Regions from separate parts of the Nostocoides sp. HKS02 genome, predicted to be linked through region 2. Evidence: predicted binding sites of a transcription regulator. Region 2 holds the regulator's gene; each other region holds the start of a gene.

Region 1 (3,973 bases), 910 kb from region 2:
AGTGGGCGCGCAGCTCGGGCCTCAGTGGTGTCTCCATGTCCGCGGGCCTGCGGACTCGGCCGATGCTCGAGCGCGTCGGCTTCACGCCTGCGGACGCTGCCATGGAGCTGCGCTGGTCATGAGCAGCGACCTGCGGATCGGATCGATCGTGCTGAACGTCAGCGACGTGGCCCGGGCGATGGCGTTCTGGATGCCCGCGTTGGACTACGAGCCGCGCTACGAGCCGGAGCCGGACTGGGCGATCCTGCAGCCCCGTGGCGAGGTCGGGCCCAACCTGTCCCTCAACCTCGGCGAGACGCGCCCGGCGCCCGCGCCGCACCTCCACCTGGATCTCTATGCCCGTGACCAGGCGCGCGAGGTCGACCGGCTCGTTGGTCTGGGTGCCCGCCGCGTCGACGACTGGCCCTACCCCGCGGAGGCGCACGACTTCGTCGTCCTGGAGGACCCGGACGGCAACCGGTTCTGCGTCATCGATGCCAGTGGTGCCTGAGATGCGGCCCGGGCCGCACAACTCGCTCACCGACGTACCCGGTCTGCTCGTCGGGCACGCCACTCGGCGCGAGCCCGGCTGGCTGACGGGGACGACTGTGGTCGTGGCCCCACCTGAGGGTGCGGTGGGCGGGGTGGACGTCCGCGGAGGCGCTCCCGGCACGCGTGAGACCGACCTGCTCGACCCGCGTAACCTCGTCGACCGGGTCAACGCCGTGGTGCTCACGGGCGGCAGCGCGTTCGGGCTGGCCGCAGCGGACGGGGTGATGCAGGCCCTGTATGCCGCCGGGCTGGGGTGGCCGGTCGGCGAACCCGGGCAGGTGGTCCCAATCGTGCCCGCCGCCGTGGTGTTCGACCTTGGCCGCGGTGGCGACTTCGGCCACGTGCCGACCGCTGCCGACGGCCGTGCAGCCTTCGATGCAGCCGGCGACGGTCCCGTGGAGCAGGGCTGTGTCGGCGCGGGCACCGGCGCGAGAGCCGGGGGTTTCAAAGGCGGGATCGGCTCGGCCAGCGTCGTCCTCGAGGACGGCACCACGGTCGCGGCACTCGTGGTGGTGAACGCCTTCGGCGATGCCTGCGACGTGCGGACCGGTGAGCTGCTCGCCCGGCGCCACGGCCTCGCCGGTGAGTTCGACCAGGTGGGGGTCCCGAGCCCGCCCGAGGCCGAGGCGGCACGCGAACGCGCGCTCGCGGCATACGCCGAGGACCCCGTGCGACCCGGAATGGCGACGGTCATCGGGGTCATCGCCACCGACGCCCCCCTCACCAAGGCGCAGTGCCAGAAGGTGAGTGGGCTGGGCCATGACGGTCTGGCGCGAGCCATCGCACCCGTGCACACCCTGCTGGACGGCGACACGCTCTTCACCCTCGCGGTGGGCGATGGCTCGCCCCTCGACCTGCCGGCCCTGCATGCGGTGATGGTGGCGGCGAGTGAGTGCGTCACCCGCGCCGTCGGGCACGCCATGCTGTCCGCCGAGTCGGTGGACATCGGGGAAGTGCAGCTGCGGTCGTACCGCGACGCCTTTCCGTCGGCATTCGACCCGGCGGCTCCGCCGACCTGACCGAAGCGGCGCCGTGGGCAGCTTCGTCCGTGTCCTGACCCGGACGATCCTGCCCACGGATCGGTATGCCGTTCCGCCAGCCTGCGCCGGCACGTGCGCCGGCGCCATCGAGGGCGCCGCAGTCAGGGGTGGGAGCCGTTTGCACTCTCCCCCCGAGAGTGCCAATAATGGCGTTAGCACTCTCAGCCTGAGAGTGACAATCCTGGCCAGTCAAGGCGAGGTCCGGGGACCACGGCGACGTGAGCCGTGCGAGCCGGTCCGTCCGTCGCGGGCGCCCGCTGGCCGCCGCACACGATTCGCGTGGGAGGAACCACCCGAATGGCCAAGATCATCGCATTCGATGAAGAGGCGCGCCGCGGCCTCGAGCGGGGTATGAACATCCTCGCCGACGCCGTCCGCGTCACCCTCGGTCCGAAGGGCCGCAACGTCGTGCTCGAGAAGAAGTGGGGTGCACCCACGATCACCAACGATGGTGTGTCCATCGCCAAGGAGATCGAGCTCGACGACCCGTACGAGAAGATCGGCGCCGAGCTGGTCAAGGAAGTTGCCAAGAAGACGGACGACGTCGCTGGCGACGGCACGACCACGGCCACCGTTCTCGCCCAGGCCCTCGTCAAGGAGGGTCTGCGCAACGTCGCCGCAGGCGCCAACCCGATGGCCCTCAAGCGGGGCATCGAGAAGGCCGTCGAGGCCGTCTCGGCGCAGCTGCTCGAGATGGCCAAGGATGTCGAGACCAAGGAGCAGATCGCTTCGACCGCCTCGATCTCCGCTGCTGACCCCCAGATCGGCGAGATGATCGCCGAGGCCATGGACAAGGTCGGCAAGGAAGGCGTCATCACCGTCGAGGAGAGCAACACCTTCGGCCTCGAGCTCGAGCTCACCGAGGGCATGCGCTTCGACAAGGGCTACATCAGCCACTACTTCGTGACTGACACCGAGCGCATGGAGGCCGTGCTCGAGGACCCCTACGTCCTCGTCGTGAACTCCAAGATCTCCGGAATCAAGGACCTGCTGCCGCTCCTGGAGAAGGTCATGCAGTCCGGCAAGCCGTTGCTGATCATCGCTGAGGATGTCGACGGCGAGGCCCTGTCGACCCTGGTGGTCAACAAGATCCGTGGCACCTTCAAGTCGGTCGCCGTCAAGGCTCCCGGCTTCGGTGACCGTCGCAAGGCCATGCTGGCCGACATCGCCATCCTCACCGGTGGCCAGGTCATCTCCGAGGAGGTCGGCCTCAAGCTCGACACCGCGGAGCTCGACCTGCTCGGCCGCGCCCGCAAGGTCGTCGTCACCAAGGACGAGACGACCATCGTCGAGGGTGCCGGCGACGCCGACCAGATCCAGGGTCGCGTCAACCAGATCCGCGCCGAGATCGACAAGTCGGACAGTGACTACGACCGCGAGAAGCTGCAGGAGCGCCTGGCCAAGCTGGCCGGCGGCGTTGCAGTCATCAAGGCCGGTGCCGCGACCGAGGTCGAGCTCAAGGAGCGCAAGCACCGCATCGAGGATGCCGTGCGCAACGCCAAGGCTGCCATCGAGGAGGGCATCGTCGCCGGTGGTGGCGTCGCCCTGCTGCAGGCCACCAAGGCCGCGTTCGAGAAGCTCGAGCTCGATGGTGACGAGGCCACCGGTGCGAACATCGTTCGCGTCGCCGCCTCGGCTCCGCTCAAGCAGATCGCGATCAACGCCGGCCTCGAGGGTGGCGTCGTGGCGGAGAAGGTCAGCACGCTCGATGCAGGTTGGGGCCTCAACGCCGCGACCGGCGAGTACGTCGACCTCATCGCTGCGGGCATCATCGACCCGGCGAAGGTGACGCGTTCCGCGCTGCAGAACGCCGCGTCGATCGCCGCGCTGTTCCTCACCACCGAGGCCGTCATCGCCGACAAGCCCGAGAAGGCTGCTCCGATGGCTCCCGGTGGCGACGAGATGGGTGGCATGGGTTTCTGACGAAACCCGCGCAACCGGCATACGCCACAGCTGAGGGCGGCTCACCGAAAGGTGGGCCGCCCTCGGTCGTTCGGCGTCGGGCTCGGTCGTCCGCCGTGTAGAACTGAGCAGTGGCAGGTCACGACGCGCACGGCTCCCTGGTCCTCGGACCGTTGCTCCGCTATGTCGACGAGACGTCGGCGACCATCTGGGTTCAGGCGGCCCATGCCGCCACCGTGCGCGTGCGCGCGTTCGGCCGGTCCTGGGAGTCGCGGACCTTCACCGTGCACGGCCACCACTACGCCCTGGTCGTCCTCGACGGCCTCGAGCCCGGGACCACGAGCGACTACGCGGTCGAGATCGACGACGCCACGGTCTGGCCCGAGCCTGAGCCGCAGTTCGACGGCCTGCCGCCGAGCCGGATCCGCACGCTGCGCTCCGAGGAGCCGACCCGGATGGCGTTCGGGTCGTGCCGCACGAGTGTGTCCCACGACGCCGCG
Region 2 (3,973 bases):
CGGCCTACTTCGCCTTGAGGGCGTCGCGGAGCTTCCCGAACAGGCCACCCTGGTTGGCCGGCGCGAAGCGACCGTCGGGCCGCTCCTCCCCGCGCAGCGCCGCGAGCTGGCGCAGGAGCTCCTCCTGCTGCTCGTCGAGCCGGGTCGGGGTCTGCACCGTCGCGTGGATGATGAGGTCGCCGCGGCCGGTGCCGCGCAGGTGGGTCACCCCCAGCCCGCGAAGGGTCATGGCGTCGCCGGCCTGGGTGCCGGCCTTGACCTCGAGCTCGTTGATGCCGTCGAAGGTGTCCAGCTTGAGGGTCGTGCCCAGGGCGGCGGCCGTCATCGGCAGCTCGACGTGGCAGTGCAGGTCGTCACCGCGTCGCTGGAAGCTCTGGTGTGCCCGGACGTTGATCTCGACGTAGAGGTCGCCAGCCGGTCCGCCGCCCTGACCCACCTCGCCCTCGCCACCCAGCTGGATGCGGGTGCCGGTGTCGACTCCAGCCGGAACCTTGATCTTCAAGGTGCGGCGAGTGCGGACCCGCCCGTCGCCCGAGCACTCGAAGCACGGGCTGACCAGGACCTCGCCATAGCCCTGGCAGGTCATGCACGGTCGGGTCGTCATGACCTGGCCGAGGAACGAGCGCTGGACCTGCTGGATCTCGCCCCGACCGCCGCACACGTCACAGGTGCGCCGCGCGGTGCCCGGCTGGGCGCCGTCGCCGTGGCAGGTCGAGCACACCACCGCCGTCTCGATCGCGAGGTCCTTCTCGGCGCCGAAGACGGCGTCGGCCAGGTCGATGTCGAGCCGGACCAGCGCGTCCTGGCCCCGCCGCTGCCGCGACCGGGGCCCGCGCTGGTTCGTGCCGGCCCCCGCACCGAAGAACGCGTCCATGATGTCGCTGAACGAGAACCCCTGCCCGAAGCCCGCCGCACCCGCGGCATACGGGTCGGCACCCATGTCGTAGGACCGGCGCTTGTCGGCGTCGGCGAGCACGTCGTAGGCCTGCGAGACCTTCTTGAACTGCTCCTCGGCCTCGGGGCTGGGGTTGACGTCCGGGTGCAGGGCGCGGGCCTTCTTGCGGTAGGCGCGCTTGATGTCCTCGGGTGAGGCGTCTCGCGAAACGCCGAGGTCCTGGTAGTAGTCGTTCAACAGAAGTCCTTGTCGGTGGTACGGGTCACTGCGCGAGGATTCGGGAGACGTAGGTGGCGACTGCCCGCACCGACGCCATCGTCGTGGGGTAGTCCATGCGGGTGGGGCCGAGCACCCCGAGGCCGGCGACGAGGTCCGAACCCGTGCCGTACTCGGTCGAGACGACCGAGGTCGTCTGGAGCCCGGCATACGGGTTCTCGTGGCCGATCCGCACCGACACGGTGTCGGAGGTCTCACGAGCGGTCCCGAGCAGCTTGAGCAGCACGACGTGCTCCTCGAGGGCCTCGAGCACGGGGCCGATGGTGAGCGGGAAGTCGGTGCCGACGCGGGCGAGGTTGGCCGTGCCGGCCAGGACCAGGCGCTCCTCGCGTTCCTCGACCAGGGCGTCGTCGAGCGACCCGACGATCGCGCGCACGAGGTCACGGGCGGCGGGCTCGAACTGCTCGGGGAGCGCCTCGAGCATTGCCGCGGCGTCGATGAGGCGCTGCCCGACGGCGACGGCGTTGACCTTGGCCCGGATCTGGCCGAGCGTGCGCTCGCCCTCGGGGCTGGTGAGGTCGTGGGCGGTGTCGATGACCCGCTGCTCGACCCGGCCGGTGTTGACGATGAGCACGAGCATCAGCCGTCGGGCACCCATGGGCACGAACTCGACGTGGCGCACCGACGAGCGGGTGAGCGACGGGTACTGCATCACGGCGACCTGGCGGGTGAGGGAGGCGAGCAGCCGCACCGTGCGCTCGACGACGTCGTCGAGGTCGACAGCACCCTGGAGGAACTGCGCGATGGCGGAGCGCTCCGCCACCGACATCGGCTTGACCGAGCTCAGCCGGTCGACGAACAGGCGGTAGCCGGCATCGGTGGGCACGCGCCCGGCGGAGGTGTGCGGGGCGGCGATGAGCCCCTCCTCCTCGAGGGCGGCCATGTCGTTGCGCACCGTCGCGGCCGAGACACCGAGCTGGTGGCGCTCGAGCAGGGACTTGGAGCCCACGGGCTCGGAGGTCTGCACGTAGTCCTGCACGATCGCGCGGAGGACGGCGAGTCGACGTTCCTCACTCATGGCCTCTCCTCCTCTGCGCTGTCGGCGGGTGTTCCTGACCGGCCCGCCGGCTGGCACTCAGACTCTACGAGTGCCAAGTCTATGTCGTTCCCCTGCCGACGAGCGCCCCACCCGGCGCGCCACCGGCTGGGACGCCGCCCGGCGGCATACGGTCTGGGGCGTGAAAGACCGCTATGGCGCCGACGTGCTCTCCGGCGACTGGCGTGCCCCCGCGCGGGGTCGATCGCGCGAGGTCGAGGCCGAGAACGGTCTGGTCGTCGAGGACGTCGAGACGGGCTGGTGCGGTGCGGTGGTGCGGGTCGAGAAGGCCGGCGGCATGTACGTCGTGCACCTCGAGGACCGTCGCGGGCGGTCCAAGGGATTCCCGCTCGGCCCGGGCTTCCTGCTCGACGGCGGCCCGGTGGTCCTGACGCCGCCGAAGGCCGGGGCCCGCGCCGAGCTCGCCGCGGCGCGGCAGGTGGCGTCGCGCACCGCCTCCGGCTCCCGGGCCGTGGCCGGGGTGCGCGCGCGGGTGGCCAGCGGTTCGCGCATCTTCGTCGAGGGCCGCCACGACGCCGAGCTCGTGGAGAAGGTGTGGGGAGACGACCTGCGCATCGAGGGGGTCGTCGTCGAGATGCTCGACGGCGTCGACGACCTCGCCGGCGCCATCGCCGAGTTCCAGCCCGGTCCGGGACGCCGGATGGCGGTGCTCGTCGACCACCTCGTGCCGGGCACCAAGGAGCACCGGATCGTCCAGGGGGCGTCGTCGGGTCCGTATGCCGCGCACGTCCGCGTCCTCGGCCACCCCTACGTCGACGTGTGGCAGTCAGTCCGTCCTGAACGGCTCGGCCTCTCGGTCTGGCCGGTCATCCCCCGCGGCACCTCGTGGAAGGACGGGATCTGCGCGCACCTGGGCTGGCCGCACCGGACCCAGGCCGACATCGCCATGGCCTGGAAACGGATCCTGGGGACCGTGCGCAGCTACGCCGACCTCGAGCCGACCCTGCTCGCCAGCGTCGAGGAGCTCATCGACTTCGTCACCGAACCCACGCACCCTGGTCAGGGTCGGCCCTGACCAGGCCCTGAACGCACCCCGAAACCAGTGTCCAGAGGGCGTGCGATGCGTTTGACTGGGTGAGCAGCACACCCGAGTCCGGAGGACCCCCATGACCGACCAGCCAGCCCCCACCGAGCCGCCCGAGGGCGGCCAGAACTATGGCAGTGCGCCGAACTACGACAGTGCGCCGTCGGCGAACCCCATGTCGCAGTCGGACGAGCGACTGTGGTCCACGCTGGTCCACCTGTCGCCGTTCCTCGCGGCCCTCGTCGGGCTGCCGTTCCTCGGCCCTCTCGTGATCTACCTCGTGCTGCGCGACCGCGGCCCGTTCATCCGGTTCCACGCTGCGCAGGCCCTGAACTTCCAGCTCGTGCTGCTCATCGCGTACCTCGTGTTCGGTTTGCTGTCGATTGTTCTCATCGGCATCCCGTTCCTCGTCGCCACGGCGGTCGCCTCGGTGGTCTTCCAGATCATCGCCGCGGTCAAGGCGAACAACGGCGAGTGGTACCGCTACCCCCTGACGCCGGACTGGGTGCGCTGAGCCCGTCCGGCCGGGGCGCCCCGCCCGGACCCGCTAGCCCGGACCGACAAGGCGACGCACGACGGTGTCGGTGAGCAGGCGGCCCTGCCTCGTCAGCACGACCCGTCGGCGGCGCAGGGCCGCGCTGCCGTCGACCAGACCCTCGGCGATCAGCCCGGCCACGGCGGTGCGGCCGTGCGGCGCCAGGGTCTCGAGCGGCAAGCCGTC
Region 3 (3,973 bases), 600 kb from region 2:
CCCGACAAGGTTGTCACCGATGACCGCGAACCACCTCCACCGCCGACGAAGGCCCGCCCCCGCAGCAGCGGGGACGGGCCTTCGGGGAGCAGGCTGGGTCAGTGACCGTGGCCGTGGCCGTGGCCACCGGCTGCGGGCTCTTCCTCTTCCTTCTTCTCCACGACGAGCGTGTCGGTGGTCAGGACCATCGACGCGATCGACGCGGCGTTGCGCAGGGCGGAGCGGGTGACCTTGACCGGGTCGATGACCCCGGCCTTGATCAGGTTGACGTACTCGCCGGTCGCGGCGTCGAGGCCGTTGCCGACCTCGAGCTCGCGCACCTTGGAGACCGCCACGTAGCCCTCGAGACCGGCGTTCTCGGCAATCCAGCGCAGCGGCTCGGCCGCGGCCTTCTTGACGATGAGCGAACCGGTTGCCTCGTCGCCGTCGAGGCCGAGGCCGTCGATGACCGCCGAGGCGTGGACGAGGGCCGAGCCGCCGCCGGCGACGATGCCCTCCTCGATGGCCGCGCGGGTCGCCGAGATGGCGTCCTCGATGCGGTGCTTCTTCTCCTTGAGCTCCACCTCGGTGTGGGCACCCACCTTGATGACGCAGACGCCACCGGCGAGCTTGGCGAGGCGCTCCTGGAGCTTCTCGCGGTCCCAGTCGGAGTCGGTGCGCTCGATCTCGGCCTTGATCTGGTTGACCCGGCCGGTGACGTCGTCGCTGTTGCCGCCGCCGTCGATGATCGTCGTGGTGTCCTTGGTGACGACGATGCGGCGGGCCTGGCCCAGCACGTCGAGGTCGACCTGGTCGAGCTTGAGCCCGACCTCCTCGGAGATGACCTGGCCGCCGGTGAGGACGGCCATGTCCTGGAGCATCGCCTTGCGACGGTCGCCGAAGCCGGGCGCCTTGACCGCGACCACGTTGAACGTGCCGCGGATCTTGTTGACGACCAGGGTCGACAGCGCCTCGCCGTCGACGTCCTCGGCGATGATCACCAGCGGCTTGCCGGACTTGACGACCTTCTCCAGGACCGGCAGGACGTCGGCGATGGCCGAGATCTTGCCCTGGTGGATGAGGACGTAGGCGTCCTCGACGACAGCCTCCATGCGCTCGGCGTCGGAGATGAAGTACGGCGAGATGTAGCCCTTGTCGAACTGCATGCCCTCGGTGAACTCGAGCTCGGTCGTCGCGGTCGAGGACTCCTCGACAGTGATGACACCGTCCTTGCCGACCTTGTCGAACGCGTCGGCGATGGTGGCGCCGATGGCCTGGTCCTGTGCGGACAGGGCGGCGACCTGGGCGATCTCGTCCTTGCCCTCGATCTCGCGAGCGGTCTTGAGCAGCTGCTCGGACACGGCCTCGACGGCCTTGTCGATACCGCGCTTCAGGCTGGCCGGGGCGGCACCCGCGGCAACGTTGCGCAGGCCCTCCTTGACCATGGCCTGAGCCAGGACGGTGGCCGTGGTGGTGCCGTCACCCGCGACGTCGTTGGTCTTGGTGGCGACCTCCTTGGCGAGCTGGGCGCCGAGGTTTTCGTACGGGTCCTCGAGCTCGATCTCACGCGCGATGGTGACACCGTCGTTCGTGATGGTCGGGGCGCCCCACTTCTTGTCGATGACGACGTTGCGACCCTTTGGGCCGAGCGTCACCTTGACGGCGTTCGCGAGCGCGTCAACGCCGCGCTCCAGCGACTTGCGAGCCGAGTCGTTGAACTCCAGCGTCTTAGCCATGAATGTCCTTCTCTAACAGTGAATCTCGGGGTGAGAGGCGACATGCCCCGTATGCCGGGTAGCCGGCATACGGGGCATGTCACTCACATGGTGCGATTGCTCAGCCGACGACGGCGAGGACGTCGCGGGCGGAGAGGATGAGGTACTCCTCGCCGCCGTGCTTGATCTCGGTGCCGCCGTACTTGCTGTAGATCACGCGGTCGCCGACCTTGACGTCGAGCGGGACGCGGTTGCCGTTGTCGTCGATGCGGCCCGGGCCGATCGCGAGGACCTCGCCCTCCTGGGGCTTCTCCTTCGCGGTGTCCGGGATGACCAGGCCAGACGCGGTGGTCTGCTCGGCCTCGACGGACTTGACGACGATGCGGTCTTCGAGCGGCTTGATGGAAACCGACACGTTGAGGACCTCCCCTTCGGGAATGTCGAAGTTGGACAGGTGGATGGTGCTGGGTGCTGCGGTACTGCCGAGTCAGCCACCGATCGGGTCGCCGTCGCGGGGGTCGACCCTGGTGGTGGCGTTAGCACTCGGCGAACCGGAGTGCCAACGGCAAATCTAGGCTCGTCGTTAGCACTCGGTCAACTCGAGTGCCAGAAGTGCTCGAGGCGTTCGCCCACGGCGGACACCGCCGCGGCATACGACAGAATGCGGCGCATGGATCTCGCCCTGCTGCGCCAGCTCACCACCGGCGAGGGCTGGGGCCTGCTGCAGTCGCTGCCACCCTACGACGAGACGTCGGCACTCCCCCTCCAGCAACGCCTCCGCGCCGCCGGTTTCGACCCCGACCTGGTCGCTGCGGCGCTCAACCAGTCGCGGCTGCGAGCCCGCGCCATGGACAAGTTCGGCGAGTTCGCCCGCGGCATGGTCCTCACCTCGGACGGCCTCGAGCAGGCCACCCGGCTGGGCGTCGCGGCGCAGCACGCCCAGCGCTTCCGGGCGGCCGGCATCCACACGGTCCACGACCTCGGCTGCGGCATCGGCGCCGACGCGATGGCGATGGCCGGCCTCGACCTGCGCGTGCGTGCGATCGACGTCGACGAGGTGACGGCGGCGATGGCGGCCGTCAACCTGCGGCACTGGCCCGACTCGACCGCCCGGCACGGGGCGGTCGAGTCGTTCCGGCCCCCGGCAGGCGAGGGCGCCCGCGGCGTCGGCGCGTGGCTCGACCCGGCCCGGCGCACCCCCGGAGTCGCGGACGCGGCCGGACGCACCCGGCGGGTCTTCGCGCTGGCCGAGATCTCACCGTCCTGGGAGACCGTGCAGTCGATCGCCGCGGCGCTGCCTGCGACGGGGGCCAAGCTCAGTCCGGGCTTCCCCCACGCTGCGGTCCCGGCCGGCGTCGAAGCCCAGTGGACCTCGTGGGACGGCGACGTCGTCGAGTGCGCACTCTGGTGGGGCCCGCTCGTGCGCACGGCAGGCCGGACTGCCGCGGTCCTGCGCTCAGGGGCACCCTCGGTCGTGGTCACCGAGGCCGAGGGTGACGACACTCCCAGCCTGGTCAACCTCGCCCAGGTCGGGGCCTGGCTCTACGAGCCCGATCGGGCCGTGTTGCGCGCCGGCCTCGTCTCTGCGCTGACCGCCGCCACCGGGGGCTCCGAGCTCGACTCCGGCGTCGGCTACGTCACCGCCGACCAGTCCGTCGAGGTCCCCTACGCGCGCCGGTATGCCGTCGTCGAGGCGATGCCGTTCAACGTCAAGGCGCTGCGCGGCTGGCTGCGCGACCACGGTTTCGACCGGCTGACGATCAAGAAGCGCGGGGTGAGCGTGGACGCCGACCTGTTGCGCCGTCAGCTGCGGCTGCCCCCGCGGGGCACCTCCGAGGCCGTCGTCGTGCTCACCCGGGTGCGCAGCAACCAGGTCGCCCTGATCGTCCGACCGGCCTGAGCCCTCAGGCCCCCTCGGGTATCGGCGGCCCGACGACCTCGAGCCCGTACCGCGGGCCGACCTCGTTCCAGCGCTTGATCTCCTCGGGCATCGGCCGGCCGTCGGCACCGGGCAACCGGTGCTCGGCGGCGGGCAGGCCCACCTCGTCGTAGAGCGCGAGCAGGTGGCCCGGGTCACTGAGGCCGAGGAAGCGCACCGGGCTGGTGCCGGTGACGCGGAACGCGTGGGGCACGAGGGCCGGGAGCCAGATGAAGTCGCCCGCCTCGAGGTGGAACGTGTCGTCGCCTGCGCGGTAGGTCATCGAGCCGTCGAGGAGGAAGAACGCCTCGGCCTCGCGGGTGTGTCGGTGCAGCGGCGTGGCGATGCCCGGTGGCTGGGT

The links. The regulator HrcA, encoded in region 2, represses chaperone genes, less so after heat shock. The targets are predictions, from matches to a motif close to TTNGCACTCGNNNNNNNCGAGTGCNAA.
Region 1: groL (chaperonin GroEL) is a predicted target of HrcA. The motif match lies at 1,689-1,715, and genes of this name have one in related genera.
Region 3: groES (co-chaperone GroES) is a predicted target of HrcA. The motif match lies at 2,278-2,304, and genes of this name have one in related genera.

The regions. Positions count from the first base shown of each region.
Region 1 covers NZ_CP046121.1:3,126,719-3,130,691, forward strand. Annotated here, with positions in the region: gene GKE56_RS15095 (GNAT family N-acetyltransferase) at 1-122, shown strand, start outside; gene GKE56_RS15100 (VOC family protein) at 119-490, shown strand; gene GKE56_RS15105 (P1 family peptidase) at 492-1,550, shown strand; gene groL (chaperonin GroEL) at 1,869-3,494, shown strand; gene GKE56_RS15115 (alkaline phosphatase D family protein) at 3,605-3,973, shown strand, end outside.
Region 2 covers NZ_CP046121.1:557,793-561,765, reverse strand. Annotated here, with positions in the region: gene dnaJ (molecular chaperone DnaJ) at 5-1,132, opposite strand; gene hrcA (heat-inducible transcriptional repressor HrcA) at 1,158-2,189, opposite strand; gene GKE56_RS02585 (DUF3097 domain-containing protein) at 2,350-3,243, shown strand; gene GKE56_RS02580 (DUF4870 domain-containing protein) at 3,335-3,766, shown strand; gene hemW (radical SAM family heme chaperone HemW) at 3,800-3,973, opposite strand, start outside.
Region 3 covers NZ_CP046121.1:3,437,807-3,441,779, reverse strand. Annotated here, with positions in the region: gene groL (chaperonin GroEL) at 99-1,715, opposite strand; gene groES (co-chaperone GroES) at 1,816-2,109, opposite strand; gene GKE56_RS16595 (class I SAM-dependent methyltransferase) at 2,365-3,594, shown strand; gene GKE56_RS16590 (cupin domain-containing protein) at 3,599-3,973, opposite strand, start outside.